2 linked regions of the Paraburkholderia fungorum genome follow. The protein of the gene in region 2 binds, or shares a complex with, the protein of the main gene of each other region. Links are inferred from orthologs where the notes say so. Each region holds a gene or a part of one and is shown on either strand. Other genes may lie near its edges. The genes, in order: trxB and trxA.

Region 1 (3,317 bases), 720 kb from region 2 along the record:
GCCCGGGAGGCCGTTCATGTCACGACGAATGAGCCTGCCCGGAATCGACAGTCAGCGGGTTCAGTCAGGGCCGCGTATGAGCCGGCGCCGCCCCCGGCTGCAACAGCACGACCACCGCGCCCGCGCCGCCGTCGTGCGGGCGTGCCTGACAGAACGCGATGACTTCGGATTTCTGCACCAGCCACGCGCGCACCTTGCCCTTCAGCACCGGCTCCTTGCCGATCGACCCGAGGCCCTTGCCATGGATCACGCGCAAACAGCGCAAGCCGCGCTTCACCGATTCGCGGATAAATTCCGCCAGCGCTTCACGCGCTTCGTCGCGCCGCATGCCGTGCAGATCGATTTGCGCCTGCACGATCCAGTCGCCGCGCCGCAGTTTCCGAACGACTTCCTGGCTCACGCCGGGGCGGCAGTAGGACAAGGTTTCGTCGGTGTCGAGCAGGACTTCGGGATCGTATTCGTCCGAGATCGCTTCGTGCAGGACCGCTTCTTCGTCGAGCCGCGTTTGCACGGGCAGCGGCGGCGGGGGATTGCGCGGCAGGCTCGCGCGCGGCGGGACGGCCAGCGGCGCGACGGAGCCGATTTCACGGCGAAACAGGTCCGCATCCGCCGATGCCTCGCGCTGCGCCGCCACGGCTGCCGCGCGGTCGCGTTCGCGCCGTTGCGTGTCGACCTTCAACGCATCGCGCAACGCGCCGAGGCCCGCGAGACCGGCCGCCGGTTCGATCTTCGGTTTGACGGCGGGAGTGGAGGCCTCGGGCGCGGGCCTGGCGACGGTGCGCGCGCGTTTCGGTTCGCTGGGATGGGGTTGATTCTTCGGCATATCGGTAATACACGCAGAAAGGTAGATCGAACGCGGGGTGCTGGTGGAGGGCCGGGGCCTGGCGCGTCGTGTGGTCGCTGCAGGAGACCGCGTCACACTGCGCCGCGCGAGCCAGGCTAGTTGTAGACCGCAGACCGCAGACCGCAGACCGCAGACCGCAGACCGCAGACCGCAGACCGCAGACCGCAGACCGCAGACCTCAGACCGCAGACCTCACCCGCAACCACAGGCCGCAATCACAAGCCGCAACCGTAGGCGACGACCCGCGACTACACACGCAAAAAAGGCCGCAAGCTTTTCAGCCGCGGCCTTCTGTCAAACCGGCGGCCGGGCTAAACCCAACCGCCATTTTACCGTCGCGCCTGCCGTTGCAGGCCGGGGCGCACCGTCAATCCCGCCGATTAACGCTCGGCTTCCTGGCTCATCGCATGCTCGCCGGCCATCTCGTTGATGGTTTCCAGATAGCGTTGCGCGTCGAGCGCGGCCATACAGCCCGTGCCCGCGCTGGTGATCGCCTGGCGATACACGTGGTCCTGCACGTCGCCCGCAGCGAACACGCCCGGAACGCTGGTCGCGGTCGCGAAACCGTTCAGGCCGCCCTTGGTGATGATGTAGCCGTTCTTCATCTCCACCTGGCCTTCGAAAATGTCCGTATTCGGCTTGTGGCCGATCGCGACGAACAGGCCTTGCAACGCGATGTCGGTCGTTTCGCCGGTTTGCGTGTGCTTGATACGCAGACCCGTCACGCCGGATTGATCGCCGGTCACTTCGTCGAGCGTGTGGTTCCACTTGATCTCGACGACGCCTTCCTTTTCCTTCGCCAGCAGACGGTCGATCAGGATCGGCTCGGCGCGGAACTTGTCGCGGCGATGAATGACCGTGACCTTCTTCGCGATGCCCGACAGGTAGAGCGCTTCTTCCACCGCGGTATTGCCGCCGCCGATCACGGCCACATGTTGCTGCTTGTAGAAGAAGCCGTCGCAGGTGGCGCAAGCCGACACGCCCTTGCCCATGAACGCTTCTTCGGACGGCAGGCCGAGGTACTGCGCCGATGCGCCGGTCGAGATGATCAGCGAGTCGCAGGTGTATTCGCCCGAATCGCCGATCAGGCGGATCGGCTTTTCATCCAGCTTGGCCGTATGAATATGGTCGAAGATGATTTCGGTGTTGAAGCGCTCGGCGTGCTCCAGAAAGCGCGTCATCAGCTCCGGGCCTTGCACGCCGTTGGCGTCGGCCGGCCAGTTTTCGACGTCGGTCGTGGTCATCAGCTGGCCGCCCTGGGCCATACCGGTAATGAGTACCGGCGACAGATTGGCGCGCGCCGCGTAGACCGCTGCCGTGTAGCCGGCGGGGCCCGAACCGAGAATCAGAACCTTGGCGTGTTTCGTGGAAGTTGCTGGCATGATCGAATCCTTATACGGCGCCCGGCTCGCCCATGCGATGCCGTGCGACTTGAGCTGAAACTGTAGATGGGTATCAGACCGGCATTATAAAGGGCGGGGCGCCGGGCTGCTCCATGAAGCTTTCCGATCGCGGCGATAGCGTGGCGGTGGCCTGCCGACGCTGTTTCGTGGCCGGTGTGTGTGGCCAATCGGCCAAGTTACCGTCATTTACAGCCTTGCGCGAGACACTGCGTTTACAATAGGCCGGATCGAAGTTCCCAGCAGCCTGAAGCGGGCTCAAAGCCACGCCGGGCGAGGCTCCGACCGTGTTTGCGGTTGGCGCCCGGCTGGCAGGCGGTTAGCAGAAACGCCGGGAATCGGCACCACACGCAACAGGATCAATGGCAAAAGCTCCCTATTCCGCGAGCGCGCAGGCGTTGCCGCACCGCATGTCGCGCCTTCTGACCGAAATCCGCTGGCTACTGCAGGTGGCGCTCGGCGTTTTCCTGCTGATGGCGCTCGTCAGTTACAGCCGCAACGACCCGAGCTGGACCAATTCCGCGCAGACCGACCATATCGCCAACTGGGCGGGCCGCTTCGGCGCGCGCACCTCGGACATCATGCTGCTGCTGTTCGGTCTGTCCACCTACTGGTGGGTCGTGCTGCTCGGCCGTCACATTTCCGCCAACTACCGCCGCATCACCCGTCACGAAGACGGTGAGGACGACGCGCCGCGCGGTGTCGGCTGGCTCGCCGACGCATTCGCGTTCGCGCTCGTGCTGCTGTCGTGCAGCGGCATCGAGGCGCTGCGCATGTGGTCGCTGAAGGTGCAGTTGCCGGGCGTCAAGGGCGGCGTGGTCGGCGACGCGGTCGCGCGCGGGGTGTCGCATGCGCTGGGGTTCACGGGCGGCACGCTCGCACTGTTGATCGCGCTCGCCATCGGCCTGTCGCTGTATTTCCGTTTCTCGTGGCTGTCGGTGTCGGAGAAGGTCGGCGAGTCGATCATTTCCGCGGTGACGTTCGCCAAGCTGCGCCGTGAAGCCGGCCGCGACCGCAAGCTCGGCGAAGCGGCGGCGGTCAAGCGCGAAGGCAAGGTCGAGAAGGGCCGCGTG
Region 2 (3,064 bases):
CAGGAATTCCATCGATTCGACTTCGTCCATGTCGTGAATGAACTTGCGCAGCACCCAGATCTTTTGCAGCACTTCGGGCTTGATCAGCAGTTCTTCGCGGCGCGTGCCGGACTTGTTCAGGTTGATCGACGGATAGACGCGCTTTTCAGCCAGGCGACGTTCCAGGTGCACTTCCATGTTGCCGGTGCCCTTGAACTCTTCGTAGATCACGTCGTCCATGCGGCTGCCGGTTTCGATCAGCGCCGTACCGATGATGGTCAGCGAACCGCCTTCCTCGATATTGCGCGCCGCGCCGAAGAAGCGCTTCGGACGTTGCAGCGCGTTGGCGTCGACACCACCCGTCAGCACCTTGCCCGAGGCCGGCACAACGGTGTTGTAAGCGCGTGCGAGACGCGTGATCGAGTCGAGCAGAATGACCACGTCGTTCTTCATTTCGACGAGGCGCTTGGCTTTTTCGATCACCATTTCGGCGACCTGCACGTGACGCGCAGCCGGTTCGTCGAACGTGGAGGCGATCACTTCGCCGGCCACCGAACGCTGCATTTCGGTCACTTCTTCAGGGCGTTCGTCGATCAGCAGCACGAACAGCACGACATCGGGATGGTTCTGTTTGATCGCATGCGCGATGTGCTGAAGCATCACGGTCTTACCGGACTTCGGCGATGCCACCAGCAGACCCCGCTGGCCTTTGCCGATCGGCGCGATCATGTCGATGATGCGGCCCGTGACGTTTTCTTCGCCACGCATTTCACGTTCGAGCAGCAGCACCTTGTTCGGGTGCAGCGGCGTCAGGTTTTCGAACATGATCTTGTGCTTCGAGGCTTCCGGCGGCTGGCCGTTGACCTTGTCCACCTTGACCAGCGCGAAATAGCGCTCGCCGTCTTTCGGCGTACGCACTTCACCTTCGATCGTGTCACCCGTATGCAGGTTGAAACGGCGGATTTGCGACGGGCTGATATAAATATCGTCCGTGCTGGCGAGGTACGAGGTTTCCGGCGAACGCAGGAAGCCGAAACCGTCCGGCAGCACTTCGAGCGTGCCGTCGCCGAATATCGTGTCGCCCGTTTTGGCTCGTTTTTTTAGAATGGCGAACATCAGTTCCTGCTTGCGCAGGCGGTTCGCACTTTCGATCTCGAGGCCATTGGCCATCTCGATCAATTCGGACACGTGCAGAGTCTTAAGCTCGGATAAATGCATACGGAGAACCCGCAGGAGAAGGTGCGACGAAATGAAATCTGGGAGGAGAGTGAGCGGAACCGCTCAAGGACTTACACGTCTTTTCGACGTTTTGCGGATTCTAGCATAGCACACGCCAATTTCCGCCAGTACGACGGCATGGCATCTTTCTTGTCAGGCGTGTTGCCGGTTGACAACACGCCCCGAATCAGTGCGCTCGCGGGTCTCGAGGGACGCCGGGCGCGCCGATGCACACCGTTTTACAGATTGCCGTCGAGGAACGCAGTGAGTTGCGACTTCGACAACGCGCCGACCTTCTGCGCGGCGACTGCGCCGTTCTTGAAAAGGATCAGCGTGGGGATGCCGCGCACGCCGAACTTGACCGGCGTCGATTGATGTTCGTCGACGTTGATCTTGGCGATTTGCAGACGATCGGCATAATCCTTCGCGACTTCGTCGAGGATCGGCGCGATCATCTTGCACGGACCGCACCATTCAGCCCAGAAATCGAGCAGCACGGGTTTATCGGATTTAACGACGTCCTGTTCGAACGATGCGTCGCTAATATGCTTGATTTGTTCGCTCATTGTATGAATACCTCTATCGGTTCGAGGCCCGCCTGAATTGCTCGCCACGATACGTCAAAACCTAAGGAAACTTCCGTTCGCTTTGCCGCAAACTGGAGCATTGCCTGCCCATGCATGACCCGTTGAAAATGGCTCACGATGTGCGGGAAGCTCGCGCTTGCGGGTCATCCGTACGGCAGTTTAGCTTAATTCGCTATGCGTTGCCGGGGGCGATAGTACTCATCAGGGGCAGTGGGGCCAACGGCTGCCGGTGAAGTGACATCTTGTTTCTATACCCGCCACGCAGCTTATCTGGAGGCGGGTAAGGCGAACTCAAGTGGCTTCGGTGCGCGCGTCGTCGATAGCGACTATAAGAAGGGGAAAGCCTGATTCGACGCGTCGATGTCGGTTTGCTCGTATTAACAGTCGCACGATCGGCCAAGCGGTGATAGAATGTTTCGTGACGGGCCTCCTCGCATGGAGGGATGGTCAACCTGGTCAGGTCGGGAACGAAGCAGCCACAGCCGTTTTCCACCAGTGCCGAGGGTCAGGCTCGTCACCTTTCCTTTTTCAGTTTTTCCGTTGCGGTGTTCTTCCGCAATCTCTTTCTTCCCCGGTATTACCCTTGGCGTCGCCATGCCCCGTGCATGCATTCGCGTTGCATTGCGTATTCTTCATGTCTGATCCACATTTCATCTATTTTTTTCTATTGGTCCGTTAGCCTGTTTCAATGAAGCGGTGACGCGCGTTCCTATGCCTTCTGGTTTCGGTTTTGAGCGGCATTGTTGCTGATACAATTTCGCGATGACCTATCAAGTTCTCGCACGCAAATGGCGGCCTAAGGATTTCGCGTCGCTCGTCGGACAGGAGCACGTGGTGCGCGCGCTCACGCACGCGCTCGACGGCGGCAGGCTGCATCACGCCTATTTGTTTACCGGCACACGCGGCGTCGGTAAAACCACGCTGTCGCGCATCTTCGCCAAGGCGCTGAATTGCGAAACCGGCGTGACTTCCACGCCGTGCGGCGTATGCCGCGCGTGTCGTGAGATCGACGAAGGTCGCTTTGTCGATTACGTGGAAATGGATGCGGCGAGTAATCGCGGCGTCGACGAGATGGCGGCGCTGCTCGAACGTGCGGTGTATGCGCCGGTCGACGCGCGCTTCAAGGTCTACATGATCGACGAAGTGCACATGCTGACCAACCACGCTTTCAACGCGATGTTGAAGACGCTGGAAGAGCCGCCGCCGCACGTCAAGTTCATTCTCGCCACGACCGATCCGCAGAAAATTCCGGTTACTGTGCTGTCGCGGTGTCTGCAGTT

The links.
Region 1: the proteins of trxA (region 2) and trxB are in contact, whole or in part, in a crystal structure (PDB 1F6M), measured with the Escherichia coli proteins. The link is inferred for Paraburkholderia fungorum from one-to-one orthologs.

The regions. Positions count from the first base shown.
Region 1 is NZ_FNKP01000001.1:1,177,804-1,181,120, forward strand. The notes cover bases 226-3,219. They hold trxB (thioredoxin-disulfide reductase), read right to left. Parts: upstream 2,227-3,219; coding sequence 1,225-2,226; downstream 226-1,224. Other genes in these bases: BLS41_RS05230 (Smr/MutS family protein), read right to left, coding at 226-823; BLS41_RS05240 (DNA translocase FtsK), read left to right, coding at 2,607-3,219. Outside these bases: more of BLS41_RS05230, read right to left, coding at 65-225; more of BLS41_RS05240, read left to right, coding at 3,220-3,317.
Region 2 is NZ_FNKP01000001.1:1,901,997-1,905,060, forward strand. What follows is about bases 101-2,841. They hold trxA (thioredoxin TrxA), read right to left. Parts: upstream 1,764-2,841; coding sequence 1,437-1,763; downstream 101-1,436. Other genes in these bases: rho (transcription termination factor Rho), read right to left, coding at 101-1,197; BLS41_RS08440 (DNA polymerase III subunit gamma/tau), read left to right, coding at 2,547-2,841. Also shown: more of rho, read right to left, coding at 1-100; more of BLS41_RS08440, read left to right, coding at 2,842-3,064. UniProt on the Escherichia coli protein: Participates in various redox reactions through the reversible oxidation of its active center dithiol to a disulfide and catalyzes dithiol-disulfide exchange reactions.